DNA from 2 places in the Pseudanabaena sp. CCNP1317 genome. Region 2 is predicted to be linked to the other one. Evidence: riboswitches for the same ligand, from Rfam matches in the RefSeq annotation. Region 2 holds a riboswitch; the other holds the start of a gene.
The links. Region 2 has a riboswitch for cobalamin ahead of VB775_RS12255 (CbtB domain-containing protein). Riboswitches for the same ligand answer to the same signal wherever they lie in the genome.

Region 1 (7,584 bases), on a different contig from region 2:
AAGTCTAGGTTAGCCAGTTGCGACAGCACTTCTTCAAAGGCGGAGATGCTGTACTCAACGAGGTGAAATCGCGCAGGATGTTGCCAAATCGTATGGGGCAATGCGATATGCAAATCGGAGGCGATCGCAAATTTAAACTTAAGTGCCACCTAGATCCAAACCATGAGTAATTACCCTTTGATTATAGAGTATAGCTAGATATAGGCGATCGCAAGATCGCCGTTATATAGCTTTCACCATTTGTATTAGAGACGAGTTGCGGCGCGAAGCGCCGCAACTCGTCTTTTGGGTTTGCGTCTTAACAAGACTGGCGACAGCTATACAAAGACAAAATGCCGTTTACAATGGTTTGGTTACATTGTTTCAAGATCCAAATTTGAATGGCTGAACTAGCTCTATCGTCGGCTCTAGTTAATCGTGCTGCCCTCACACCAATGATGCTGCACTATATCGAAATGAAGGAGCAATATCCCCATGCGGTGATGTTGTATCGATTGGGAGATTTCTTTGAAGCATTTTTTGAGGATGCAGAACTAATTTCGCGGGAATTGGAATTAGTGCTAACGGGGCGTGATGGTGGTAAAGCGATCGGGCGCATCGCCATGGCAGGAATTCCGCACCATGCCCTCGATCGCTATGCTAATCAGTTAGTTGAAAAAGGCTACTCGATCGCCGTTTGCGATCAGATGGAAGCAGCTTCAGAGGCACAAGGTCTAGTAAGGCGCGAAGTTACAAGGGTAATTACCCCCGGAACCGTGATCGAAGAGGGAATGCTGGCGGCGAAAAAAAATAATTTTTTGGTGGCGATCGCTAATGGGGGCGAAAATTGGGGCTTAGCCTATACCGATATTTCCACAGGTGAGTTTTCGGTCACCCAGTTAAATAGCACTGAACATTTAATTCAAGAATTATTACGTTTACAACCTGCGGAAGTTCTTATTCCCATTGATGTTCCTAATCCACAATTGTTTCGTGGTTATAAGGCGGAGAAAACGCAAGCTTTTTGGGAAGGAATTTCCCAAACAAAACAATCGAGTTTACCTGAACCCTATAACGCCTTACCTGAAAGCTTTTGCTACACGCCGCGATCGCAATCTGCCTTTGCCTTAGCTGAAGCCAAACAGAGAATTCTCGATACCTTTAGAGTGCGATCGCTTGAGGGCTTTGGCTGTAAGTCTTTACCTCTAGCAATTAGAGCCGCAGGAGGGATTTTAGAATATCTGGAATCCACTCAAAAAAGCGTAAAAATGCCATTGCAAGGGATTTCCACCTATGCGATCGCTGATTACTTAATTCTGGATAATCAAACACGCCGCAATCTCGAAATTACGCAAACCGTGCGTGACGGCACTTACTATAGTTCACTCCTATGGGCGCTAGACAAAACCACCACGGGCATGGGTAGCCGAGCCTTGCGCCGTTGGCTATTGCAACCACTTAAAGATATCAACGCGATCAATGAACGTCTCGATACAATTACAGAACTCCTAAAGCAACATTCTCTACGCAAGAACTTAAGAAGTTGTCTGAGTCAAATCTATGACATCGAGCGTTTATGTAGTCGAATTGGTGCAGGTACAGCAAATGGACGCGATTTAATTGCTGTCGCAGTATCACTAGAAAGAATGCGTGATGTTGCGGATGTGGTGGCGAGATCCAATTCTCGATATTTAAAAGCTTTGCAGTCCGTACCATCGGAACTATTACAACTGGGGGATCAATTACAAAGAACTCTCGTTGAAGAACCGCCAATTTACATTACCGAAGGAAATATTATTCGTTCAGGAGTCAATGAACAACTTGATCGCCTGCGCCAACAAAGTCGCGATGATGTGGAATGGTTAGCAACTTTTGAGAAGCAGGAAAAGGAACGCACTGGTATTAATACGCTCAAAGTTGGCTTTAATAAAGCTTTTGGCTATTACATCAGTATCTCTCGTGGCAAGAGTGAACAAGCTCCTGCTGATTACATCCGTAAGCAAACCCTGACTAATGAAGAGCGTTATATTACACCTGAACTAAAAGAGCGCGAAACAAGGATTCTTAATTCCGATAGTGAATTGAAGCAATTGGAATATGATCTGTTTGTGGAGTTAAGGTTACTCACCGCTAAACATATTGAACCAATGCGAACCCTCGCCGCCGCCCTCGCTGCTGCCGATGTGTTGTGTAGTCTCGCTGAAGTTGCTGTGACCTATAACTATTGTCGTCCCCAAATTACCAGCGATCGCGCGATCGCTATTCACAACGGTCGTCATCCCGTAGTTGAGCAGTCCCTTCCCGCAGGTTTCTTTGTTCCTAATTCTACCTATTTAGGTCATGAAGTCCAGAATCCAGACTGCCCAGATTTAATCGTCTTAACAGGGCCAAACATGAGCGGCAAAAGTATCTATTTGCGGCAAGTGGGACTAATTCAATTAATGGCGCAAGTAGGCAGTTTTGTCCCTGCGGAATCCGCAACGTTAGGTGTATGCGATCGCATATTTACCCGTGTCGGTGCAGTGGATGATCTTGCCACAGGTCAATCCACTTTCATGGTGGAAATGAATGAAACCGCAAATATTCTCAATCATGCAAAGGATCATTCATTGGTATTACTCGATGAAATTGGGCGCGGTACTTCCACCTTTGATGGCATGGCGATCGCTTGGTCAGTCGCTGAATATATCGCCAATAAGATCAAAGCACGCGGTATTTTTGCTACCCATTACCATGAACTCAATGAACTCGCGAGTCTGCTTCCCAATGTTGCCAATTTCCAAGTTACGGTCAAAGAACTAGAAGATGAAATCATTTTCTTACATCAAGTCCAAGAAGGCGGCGCAGATCGTTCCTATGGTATTGAGGTGGGGCGTTTAGCAGGGTTGCCTGCGAGTGTGATTAGTCGTGCTAAGCAAGTTTTAGAACAAATTGCTAAAAATAGTCACATTGCTACGGGCTTGAGATCAGGTGGATCGACTAAAGCAAATAGTCAATCAGGCGATCGCTCACCAAAGTCTTCATTAAAATTGGCTAAAGATTTACCCCAAGAAGCGCAAATGACAATTTTTGATACTCATTCTCCATAGACTAAATATGATAGTTTGAGTAAGATTCATCCATCTCTACTTTTCGAGACTTTTAAAGTTTGCTATAAATTGCTATAAATTTGGGCAAGTTAGTATTAGATATATTTTAATAGCTCAGTTTAATTGTCTTAAAAAAATCATTTAAATCAACATATAGCGCTTTTCAAGTAAGCGAGGTAAACAGGTTTGTTTCCCCGCCGAAGGTGGGGAAACAAACCCGTACTTCACTAGACTTAATAAACGCTATGTAAAACATAATAAATGACTAATTACAGTAATTTCTGCTGAAGGAATGGATATATTTTGTTGAAAGTATCTCTTTTGTAGTACGTTCAATAAAATCTAATTATTGATCCGATCATAAATTACTATAAATTATTCATCAATTTGATACTGACTTGATACTGACATTAATATTTATACAGGCTATCAAACGTAAAATTTCTAGCAGCAAAACCTATGACTAGCCTCAAAAATGTCCTTGAGGAGATCGTTGTCGTAGAGGTGCAAGAACAACTCAAGCACCTCAGCCCCACCGCCCGCGAAGCAATTAGCATTAGCGAGGTAGCAGCCTTTGCCCTCAATCGCTTGCCAGTACTCTATGCAAGTACGAGTCGAGGATGGCTGCAACAGCGCAAACGCGCCTACAACGAACTACAGCAGCAGACTGTTAGCGCAGTACAGCAAGCCCTGCTGGGCGTAAAGCGTGATCCTTTGCGGAAATCAACCAAAATTGAGGCTAGTAAAGTTGAAACCCCTGCCCATATTCTGGCAAAGCTACAAAAACTTTTTAGCAAGTCTTCTTTGCAATGGCAGGGTGTCCCACAAGCTTTTCAGGAAGCACTCACATTAGTTAGTCACACACCAGAATATGCGAGTCTAAGTATTAACGATCGCCATCGATTACGAGAAATTAAGGGCTATTTACAGCGTAAAGAATCCCATCAGACTGATCTCCAGTCTTGGCAAAACAACGTAGAATTACCCAATCCTGAACTAAAATCCTATATTCTTTCCGCTTCTTATTTCCTAATCAATGTTTTAGAAGATTTAGTAAAACAAGAAGTAAAAAGTCAATTGACCCACATGGCAAATGTTATGCCACGAAAAGTGGGAATTGATGATGTATGTGCATACGTACTAAATCGTCTACCCGCTTTGTATGCTACCTCTGAACAAGGTGTAATCTGGCAAACTAAAAAGGTTAAAGAGCAGCTATCTAGTCAGATTGAATCAACTGTGATTCAGTCACTCATGACTTTAGGAAAAACCCCTCGTCGTCTCGCCGATCCGATTCCATTACTCAAGTTTGAAGAAGAATGTGAACAAGCTATTAGTGAACTACGTTTAATTTTTCAAAGGGAAGATATTACATGGCGGAATATCGCAAACCTAGCGGAATATGCGATCGATCATGAGAGGCAGGGAATGACTTATTGGCGACAACAATGGCGAATGTTGGGTCAAATTTATAGTGAAATGTATTTACGTCCGGGGGATGCTGAGCTATCTCTTAGCCATAATTCAGAGGGAGAGGTCTTAATAGTACGCGCACATACTAAAGAAGCTTTTGGTTGGCTAGCAGATAACCCAAAAAACTTGGGTGTCAGTACTTTACGCCTTTTCCCTGCGGTTGCTGAGATTGAGCTTTATGGTTTTTTCTTAGATTTTTCGATTAATTACACCCGCGAAGAAATGGCTGCTGATGGAATTATATAAATTGTTAAATTGTGCGTTCTTCATCATACGTAATACCAATTCATAGCAAAACACAAAATGGCGTAGCTATTTTGTGTTTTGCTATGAATTGGGTTTTGTTTTTAATTCACGAAAGTGTAGCAACACTTTTGTGAATTGGTATAAATCTGTGAAGATTTGTTCGTAAGGTATACGACTTATTGTAGAGTCATAGGGCTGTTCTAGCTTTAACGGGGATCAGCCGTTAAAAAAGTGAAATTAAGTAGATTATTTGTATTTGCTTAGTTTTAATCATGGGGAAAGTTTGGTGAAAGTCCAACGCTGTACCGCAACTGTAAAGGTACTTAAGGGGTTTTGAAATTAGCTAACGCTAATTTCAAAACCAGACAACAAATTCTAAATATGTTGTTTTTAAGTTGATTTTCCCTTCAGGAAAATCAACTCAGGTACTTAAAGTCAGGATGCCCGCTAGAACTAGTTTAATTTGTCCATATCTGCGAGTTACAGAGTATGAATTTATCTAAAATTTTTGCCTCAGTTCAAGCTAAAGCATTAGCGATCGCCTTTGGTTTTAGCTTTTTAGTATTTGCTAGCCCTGCATCAGCGCACCATCCGATGGGCGGACGAGTTCCTAGCAACTTTTTTGAGGGCTTCATGTCAGGATTGGCTCACCCTGTAATTGGGCTTGACCACCTTGCTTTTATTGTGGCTGTAGGTTTATTTGCAGCAGTCAAGCCTCAAGGTTTCTTAATTCCCCTATTCTTTGTTTTATCGGCAATGCTTGGTACTGGACTGCACCTCATGGGTGTTAATTTGCCCGTAGTCGAGCTAGTGGTTCCAGCTTCGATTTTGCTATTTGGCGTTTTTCTAACCACCAAAAATAGCCCTAATGCATTAGTGATGATTGCTTTATCCGCAGTCTCAGGGCTATTTCATGGTCATGCCTATGGGGAAGCAATTTTTGGCGCACAGACTACCGCTTTAGTTTCCTATTTAGTTGGGTTTACCTTAATTCAACTAGTTATTTCGGGTTCCGCTTTTTTGGTTGGTCAGAAAGTCCTCAAAGGTGATTTCTCTCAAGTATCACCTAGCCTCAAATCAGCAGGTCTAGTCATTTGCGGAATTGGAGCTACATTTTTAGCCTCGAATATTTCTGCTCTACTGCTCCCTGTGCCTAAGGGTTAGATTATTTTGCGAAGTAGGGGCAATTCGTGAATTGCCCCTACTTCGCAATCTATAAAAATGTGGGCTTTTTAAAATTCTTAGAGACAAATTATGGCAGCGAAAATACCTGTAACTGTGATTACTGGCTTTTTAGGTAGTGGCAAAACTACCCTCATTCGAGAGCAGTTACAAAATAATCAAGGTCGGCGCATTGCTGTACTGGTGAATGAATTTGGCGAGATCGGCATTGATGGTGATTTGCTGCGTTCTTGTCGCGTTTGCGATGAAGATGGCACAGAGGTTACACCGAATATTGTGGAATTGACCAATGGCTGTCTTTGCTGCACCGTGCAGGAAGAGTTTCTGCCAACGATGCAGGAACTATTGAAAAGACGCGATCGCATTGATTGTATTCTCATCGAAACATCTGGTTTAGCATTACCCAAACCCTTAATCCAAGCCTTCCGTTGGCAAGAGATTCGTAATGGTGCAACGGTTGATGGTGTGATCGCCGTTGTGGATTGCGAGGCAGTTGCTAGTGGCAAATTGGTAGGCGATCTGGATGCGCTCAATGCTCAACGTCAGGAAGATCCCAATCTTGATCATGAAACTCCCATTGAAGAACTATTTGAAGATCAGTTAGCCTGTGCCGATTTGGTTTTATTAACGAAAACTGATTTGGTGGATGCTGACGCTCAAAATAAAGTCCATTCATGGCTCAAGCAAGAATTGCGCGATGGCGTTAAGGTAATTGCTTGTGATGAAGGCAAAATTAGCTCTGAGATTCTATTGGGCTTCAATGCTGCGGTTGAGGATAATCTCGATTCTCGTCCTAGCCATCATGACCATGAAGAAGAACATGAGCATGATGATGATATTAATTCGATTAATATCGTGACCGATCGCGCCTTTGAGCCGACTCAGTTATTAACATCGCTAAAACAAGCGATTGCCGATCAGGAAATCTATCGCATTAAGGGATTTGTCAATGTCCCGAATAAGCCGATGCGAATGGTGTTGCAAGGCGTAGGCGATCGCCTTGAGACTTCCTATGATCGCCTATGGGCTAGTGATGAAACTCGCCAAACCCGTTTGGTATTTATCGGTCAATCTTTAGAGCGATCGCAAATTGAAGCGGCGCTAAGTTTATAAGACCCTCACCCCCCTGCCCCCTCTCCCATTGGGAGAGGGGGAGAAATAGCTTTTCATGTTCCCCTCTCCCATTGGGAGAGGGGCTAGGGGTGAGGGCGACATCTATATTTTTTTGGAATATTCTCAATTGCAATCTACTACAGCTATTTGTCCCAGTCTCTTTAATGCCACCACTGCTCAAGATGGCATTCTTTCGCGTATCCGTTTACCTGCGGGATTAATTACTTCTACTCAGTGCGAAGCGCTACTACAGGTAGTCAATCAATTTGGTAATGACGAAATCCAAATTACTAATCGTGCAAATCTGCAAATCCGCACTAGTCAAGCTTTGCCCGAAGAAGTGCTACTAGATTTTCAAGATTATGGACTTGCTTCTAGCACCCAAAGCACCGACGGCTTGCGGAATATGATGGCTAGTCCTAGCGCTGGGATTGATGCTCACGCAAAAATCAATACAATTCCATTGGTTAAAGCATGGAATTTCTATCTATTACAGCATCCC
Region 2 (7,584 bases):
GGCTAGATGCAGGAGCTGATGACTATTTAGTTAAACCCTTTGTGATGGAAGAACTTTTGGCAAGGTTACGCGCATTGCAAAGGCGATCGCCAAATTTGCAACCACAAATTCTCACCATCGGCAAATTTTCTCTGGATTATGCCAATAACGCACTATTAGTGACGGAATCTGATCAAGTATCACAGGTTATTCCCTTAACAACAAAAGAGTTTCAGATTCTCACTTACCTCATGCAAAATGTCGATCGCATTATTTCAGGCAGCAAAATTCGCAATCAACTTTGGGATCTCAATGAAGAGCCAATCAGCAATGTAGTCGCGGCACAAATGCGTTTATTACGTCGTAAATTATCAAGCTATGGCTGTGAATGTCCGATTGAAACGATTCCCAGTCAAGGCTATCGGTTTAACACGCAGCCATGAACACCCATCTATTATTTCGCCGTAGCCGTACTCGTCTCGCACTTTGGTATGCGGGGGTGATGGCAGTAATTTTGAGTTTGTCGGGATTTGGTATGTATCGCTTTCTGATTCAATCCAATTGGGAAGCGATGGAACGGGAAATGGAATCGATCGCAGGGACTTTGCACGATAGTTTAGAACCGATGTTACCTGCTTCTGAAGAACCAACCGCAATTTTACGGCGGATTTTGCCAGAACTCTGTTTAGTAGACCAGCCTTGTAATGTCAGTCCTACTCTAATTCAACGGCATACTACTGGCATTAGCGATCGCAGTACATATTACATCCGTCTCTTCAATTATCAAGGTAAACTAATCGCCTTTTCCCCCAGTCAGATACTTAGAGAATTACCTTCAAGTTTATCTGATCATCCTTGGCAAACTTTTCAAAGTGCTAATGGAGTCCGTTATCATCAGTTCACGATTATTCTCCATAGCGATGATGCCAAGAGTCATCAGAGCCAACAACATAAAGTCAAAACTTCTTGGGGCTATTTGCAAATTGGGCGCACCTTAGAACCCTTTGATGCAGAAGTAAAGCGAATCAAAATAATTTTGGCGATTGGGTTGCCGATCGCGCTGATTTTAATCGCTATTTCTAGTTGGTGGCTATCTAAACTAGCAATGCAACCGATTTACAAATCCTATCAACAACAGCAACAGTTCACCGCCAATGCTGCCCATGAATTGCGATCGCCCCTCGCCAGTCTCCTTGCTACTGTCGAAGCAATCTTACGAGTACCACAAGCTAATCTCGCAGATACGCAAACTATGCTCTACAAAGTAGAAAAGCAGGGAAGGCGCTTGAGTAATTTAATTGCTGACCTACTGCTGCTGTCTAGTCTTGAGCAAAATTCATCTCCAAAAAAATTTCAATCCTGCTGTTTGAATGATTTAGTCAGCGACTTGACCGAAGAAATGTCAGAACTTGCTACTGCATCGGATATTCACTTAACTAGTCAAGTTCCTTCTATGGAAATCTATGTACTTGGCAATGAATCACAACTTTATCGACTGGTATCAAATCTGATTGCGAATGCAATTCAGTACAGTCCTGCTCAAGGATCAGTGCATATCAGTTTAGAAGTCCAAGACCACAATGCTGTTATCGCGGTGAAAGATACAGGGATTGGCATTCCTAAGGCTGAGCAAAATCGAATTTTTGATCGCTTCTATCGAGTTGATGGCGATCGTTCTCGCAAAACGGGAGGGACGGGTTTAGGCTTGGCGATCGCTCAGGCGATCGTGCATCATCACCAAGGTCAAATTACTGTCAAAAGCGATCGCAGTCAGGGCAGTTTATTTATGATTCACTTACCATGCTTTAAGCACTCACCAACAGCGCTGTTCCATACATCACGGCTAGACCCAAACTAAATCCAGCCAAACTTGATTTAGACAACCACGAACCACCCTGCTTTTGGGCAGTGCGAGTTAGATATGACCCAACCTCGACAATTACTTGTAACACGGCTCCTGCTCCAATACTCAAAAACAGCACGGCAAAAATCGGCATAAACGCGAATGCTCCGATCCAAGTGCCGATCACCGCAGGTAACCCCGCTAAAGCGACTAAACCAATCAGAGTTCTGAGTTTTGGGCGCAGGTCAATGAGCGGAGCTGCAATGCCAATTCCTTCAGTAATATTGTGGAGCGTAAAACCTATGACAAGCAGAGATCCTAGAGCCGCTTCCCCAACCGCAAAAGCAGCCCCGATCGCCAAGCCTTCTCCTAAATTGTGAATACCAATGCCTAAAGCCATGTATGTCGATAACTTAGTTCCTTCTGGAGCTTTACCAGCTCGTCTACCAATCATAAAGACTGTTAAGAAGCTAGCCGCAGTAATCAACCAAACCAGTGTACCGCCTGAAAAAGCTGTAGCGACTTTCGTTGCTTTCTCGATTGCTTCTAGAAGGGTATCAACAAACAAGAAACCCAACATACCGAGAGTCAGCGCCAATAGAAATTTCATGCCCTGACCACTCAGCGCTTTTAAAGCTGGGTAGAACATCATTCCCAAACCAACAGGGACAATACCGACATACAACCCTAATAAGGCAAAGCTCAACAAGCGATTGCCAGAAATCATGGGAGTTTGCACCGCGACTTCGATTTTATGCTCAAACGCTGCGCCCGTATTCGTCAACAAATTAATATGATGAGCTTCTCCTTCGACCCATTGATAAGGCAGCCGAATCCAAGCACTCGAAAGCCGAGGCAACTCACCTGCTGGATCTTGCGTAAATTGCCAATAGGCTCCATCGATTTGCACTTGAGCAATTTGCATCGGTTGTGAGCCATCAGCACGAACGGAAAGGGAAATGCCTGTCTCATCTAAAACTGTCTGTTCTACGGTGAGTTTTTCTACGGGTGGTGCAGAACTCTTCAACAGTGCTAGTGGATTTGTCGTTAGAAAAATACCAATTAATGCAGTAATCAAAACTAGGGGAAGAATCACCCAAAGCCAAGTATTTTGTTTTTGCAGTTTTTGCTCATTCATGCCATTACCTCAAAAGCAGACATCCAACCTAATTCGAGAAATTCAGACTGATGGGCATGGAACATATATTTTCCAGCCTCAAAGTCTTTAAAAGAAAACTCTAAAATGCCGCGCTGGGCTTGGATCATCGATACCGTATCGATTATGCGATGGGTCGGGGTAAGCGTTGTGCCGTGATCGTAGAAATCAAAGAAATTAGCGTGGAGATGAAAAGAATTGAGCGGGTCAAATTCAACCACATTGATCAGATAAATCCGAATTGGGCGATCGCGTTCAACCCGAATTGGACGCTTCATAAACTCGAAGGGAATCGTATTGATCGCATAGACTTCATTCTTCTCGTCAAAATTAGTGTCAAAAGCATTCATCACCATGACCAATTCCTGCCAATTGGCATTTTCAGGCGTTCCTAGTTGCCGAGATTTCGCCACCGCTTCCTGTTCGAGATGCTTTTGAGGATCGGGGTCAACAATAAATGCTCCATACATTCCTTTATGCATATGGCGTTTAAATGGAACCGAGTGGCAGTGATATAAATGACAACCAAATGGTTTTGCCTCAAACTCATAGGTGACTTCCATCTCAGGAAATGCTTCGAGTGTCCCCGCAATTCCATCTTGACGCGCTGAATGAATGCCGTGAAAGTGAATTGTGTGGGGATGAGATCCAGAATTCTTAAAATTGATCCGTACGCGATCGCCCTCTGTGACTCGGATTGTTGGTCCAGGTACTCGCCCGTTATACGTCCAAGCTGGGTATTTTACCCCTGGGGCAATTTCAATTTCTTTTTCTTTTACAACAATGTCGTATTCTCGCAACGTTTGACCATTCGGCAACTGCGAGACTTTCCCCCCATCCCAATCGGTTAACATTTTGCGCGGGTCAAATCCATTTTTAGTCGAATCAACCTCTCCGACCATCATGTTACCGCCATGCACCATGCCCGACTGGGACATATCCATCCCTTTCTGATTGCCCTTTGATAAGTCGGGGGATTGAGCAACCGCATTGGCAGGGAATAACTTACCGAAAAGAGTTCCAGCCCCTAGTAAGCCTGCTCCAAGGAGAGAGCGTCGAATTGGATTAGGTTCCATAAAAAATATTACCGTTGAGCAGGGTTAAGCCATAAATAGCTTTCATAATCGTTTCATTATTTGATTTATCATAGTTGATAATCTGAGTAAAAGAAAATATTTATGATGCAGTCCCTACTTTTATTTGTCTTAGCCGGATTATGTGAAATCGGCGGCGGCTACTTGTTTTGGCTATGGTTACGAGAAGGCAAAAGCATTTGGCTAGCAATTTTAGGATTGCTTGCATTGTGTTTATATGCTGTTCTTCCCACTCTACAAACTGCAAACTTTGGCAGAGTGTATGCAGCCTACGGGGGAGTCTTCATTGTGTTATCGATCGCTTGGGGATGGTTAGTTGATCGGGTTGTCCCTGATAAATTTGACCTAATCGGTGCTTGGATCGCTTTTTTAGGGGTATTGGTCATCATGTATGCCCCAAGACATTAGAAACAGCAGTTATTAAACCCATTAAAACGTAATGTGCAACTAAGAATTAGGATGAAGACTTGCTTTTTTCCTAATTCTTAGTTGCACATTACATAGTGAATAATTAGTGGGAAGGGAGCATAAGTTTTGCTTTCAATTCTCATCACCTTTCCAACAAATATGACACATTACCCGCAAAAGGAGAATGACGACACTTCGCTCTGCCATTATCCTTTTGGGGTACATCATGATAGCCAATACTCAGTAGCTATACAATTTGATTTAGATTGATTCTAACTTCTGCTGTAACCATAATCCTCCAATCAACCCCAATCCTAAAATAGCAGTGAAGTAAAATAACCCGATAAATCGAACTAACATCGGTGGGGCAATTCCTTCTACATCAATTTCTTGAATCACTTGGAATGATTGGAATTGACGGTTGCTAGTTGGGCTAGGCGATACTTTAACTTCAACTTTGTGAGGCGCACCATCAAAGAATTGCTCTTGCCATGTCAGTAACCCCTTAGAATCGGCAACACCTTGATAGCCAAAAGCTACCCAGTTATTTTCTAATTGAGTGGACTTAATTGCAACAATGACATCACTGACAGGCTGATTAGTTTTGCTGTCAGTGATTTTTGCTTGAAAAGCTGCCATCTGTCCAACCGTAGTGGATTTATCTCCAGTTAACTCCAGTCTTAGTCCTTGAGACTCGATTAAACCAGAATTATTAGCAGTAGATGTCTCTGACTCCATGCCTGATTGTGCTTTGACTAATTCGGCACTGATATTAAAGAACAACAGGGCGGCGATCGCTAAAACAGTCACACCACTGAGAAGTAATCGAACTCGTTGCGGGGCAATTTCTCCAGCTTGAATCTTAGTCTTTTGCCCACCACCGATAATCCAACCACCACCAAACCCGATCGCTAACAATACTGCAATAAGAATAGGAAAGTAGCGAAACTTCAAGGGATTTTCAGGAACTGTGAGATTTAAGGTTTGCTCAATTGGGGTAAACGCATCAGCTACAGTTGGATTGACATTGATCTTCAACTGATACTCACCACGAATTGGAAAAACCTGCTGGACTAAAAACTCACCTGTAGGAGCATCTCCAACAATGTCCAAAAGTTTTGTCCCCTCCACAATTGGAAAGTCTGTGGTAAACCAAGGTGTTGGTGCAGGAGTGAGGATTTGTAGATGAAACTGTGCATTCTGTAATGACTTACCTGCGGCATCTCGCGCCTGTAACTTTAACTGGACAGGTGAATCGTACTGCCCAGAACCTAAATATTTTGTGGCTTCTGCTTCTAATGGAGTCACTTGCGCGATCGGCGGCGCGGTCACTAATTGCACAGAGGGTTGGGATGATTGAGAAACCCCAATGAATGCGGTACTTGCGATAATGATGAAGCAGGTGAAGCCCATCAAAAATGTTGATAATTTAAACTTTGATAACACGATTAAAAACTCCTGTAAGTGCTGAACTCGAACATTAATGACAACTCACTCCAAGTGTGTGATGTCGAAGCGAATGAACGGAGTCATGCACCGCAGGATAAGTTGTAAAGTAAACCGACCAAATTATTAGCGCCCACAAGACAACATATAAAACTGCTTGTACTTGCACTGACATAACGAACTGCTCAGTCCGCCACCATATTGTTTGAACGGAATTTTTCATTTTGTACCTCGCAAATGAAATAAGAGTTTGAAATTGCTCATTAGCGGGTGTCCTGACTCAAAAAGCTGATTGCTTTTATTACAGTTGCGGGACAGTGTTGGATTTGCACCAAACTTTCCCCGTCTCCTCTAGTGACTGTTCTTCACTAGAACTGATAAGCATTTCAAACTATACCAGCATGAGTAATGACTATCTTGTGGAAGGAAAAAACTTAATGCTGCGTCTAAGGTGTATCTAAAGTTGAGATCACTCTAAAAAATATCTGATAAGTCAAATGCTTTTTAGAGCGATCGCAATGCAAGAATCAGCATTTTTTATGTGTGACTGTTTTTCTGAGAAACTTTTGGGGAAACCGTGTCAGGAAAACGCCGCCGCAATCCGTATAGCCAAACTAAACCAAAAATACCTAATGCGATCGCCACAAGACTGATGACTTGGGCAGTACGAAGCGATCCAACCATCAGGCTATCTGTACGCAACCCTTCAATCCAAAAGCGCCCTAGACTATAGGCGATCGCATAAGTCATGGTTAATGTCCCAGTTCTGATTTTGGGAAATCTGAAGAATAGAAACATCAAGATTGCAAACACACCCACATTCCAAAGCGATTCGTACAGAAATGTGGGATGAAAGTATGATTCGCTTGCAAATTCTGGTGGGCGGCGATCAACGGGAATAAATAATTTCCAAGGAAGATCGGTCGGTCTGCCAAAAGCCTCAGAGTTAAAGAAATTGCCCCAACGTCCAATTGCTTGACCTAAAATCAGCGCAGGCATAACAATATCTGTCATTAACCATGCTGAGATTTTTTGGCGTTGGCAAAAAATAATTGTGACTATTGCACCGCCAATGATTGCGCCATGAATCGCGATGCCGCCTTCCCAAATTGCAAAAGCCTTATACCAAGGTTGATTTTGGAAGCGCTGCCATTCAAATAAAACATAGTATAGACGGGCGCAGGGAATAGCACCAACCACCAACCAAATTACGAGATTGCCGACTATATCTGGATCGATACCACGTTTTTTTGCAAGTTTTTGGGCTAATAGTGTGCCGATAACAACTGCGGAGGCAATCAGCATTCCGTACCAACGGATCGAAAATGATCCGATTCCAAAGGCGATCGGACCTGGAGATGTAAACTCAAATGCAAATGGTAAGAAGTTAAGCATTAGAAATGATGTTGTGTGAAGTTGAAACAAGAATCTATTCAAAAACAAAAATGTTGGTAACAGCTTTTTTGAGGGTTAATGATCAGGCAGCATATAAAGAAAGTTACGATCGCCTTGATAGCCTGACAAATCAGCAAGCTTTTGAAGTGTTTGCTCACCTTGATAAAACTTGCCATTGATATCCCATGTAGGTACTGTCTGAATCTTAGCTGCTTCGCATAGTTGAGGCTGGGCATTTTTACCATCAGGAAGGCACTCAATCC

Region 1: another riboswitch for cobalamin. It lies ahead of VB775_RS13380 (HupE/UreJ family protein); the one in region 2 lies ahead of VB775_RS12255 (CbtB domain-containing protein).

What each region holds. Positions count from the first base shown of each region.
Region 1 covers NZ_JAYGIF010000061.1:9,891-17,474, forward strand. The annotation lists gene VB775_RS13365 (metallophosphoesterase family protein) at 1-149, opposite strand, end outside; gene mutS (DNA mismatch repair protein MutS) at 381-3,068, shown strand; gene VB775_RS13375 (late competence development ComFB family protein) at 3,528-4,787, shown strand; cobalamin riboswitch at 5,032-5,254, shown strand; gene VB775_RS13380 (HupE/UreJ family protein) at 5,277-5,951, shown strand; gene cobW (cobalamin biosynthesis protein CobW) at 6,042-7,082, shown strand; gene cobG (precorrin-3B synthase) at 7,210-7,584, shown strand, end outside.
Region 2 covers NZ_JAYGIF010000058.1:21,510-29,093, reverse strand. The annotation lists gene rppA (two-component system response regulator RppA) at 1-422, shown strand, start outside; gene rppB (two-component system sensor histidine kinase RppB) at 419-1,837, shown strand; gene VB775_RS12275 (ZIP family metal transporter) at 1,785-2,960, opposite strand; gene VB775_RS12270 (multicopper oxidase domain-containing protein) at 2,957-4,054, opposite strand; gene VB775_RS12265 (YnfA family protein) at 4,157-4,480, shown strand; gene VB775_RS12260 (hypothetical protein) at 4,742-5,926, opposite strand; gene VB775_RS12255 (CbtB domain-containing protein) at 5,961-6,149, opposite strand; cobalamin riboswitch at 6,174-6,320, opposite strand; gene lgt (prolipoprotein diacylglyceryl transferase) at 6,464-7,321, opposite strand; gene VB775_RS12245 (vitamin K epoxide reductase family protein) at 7,397-7,584, opposite strand, start outside.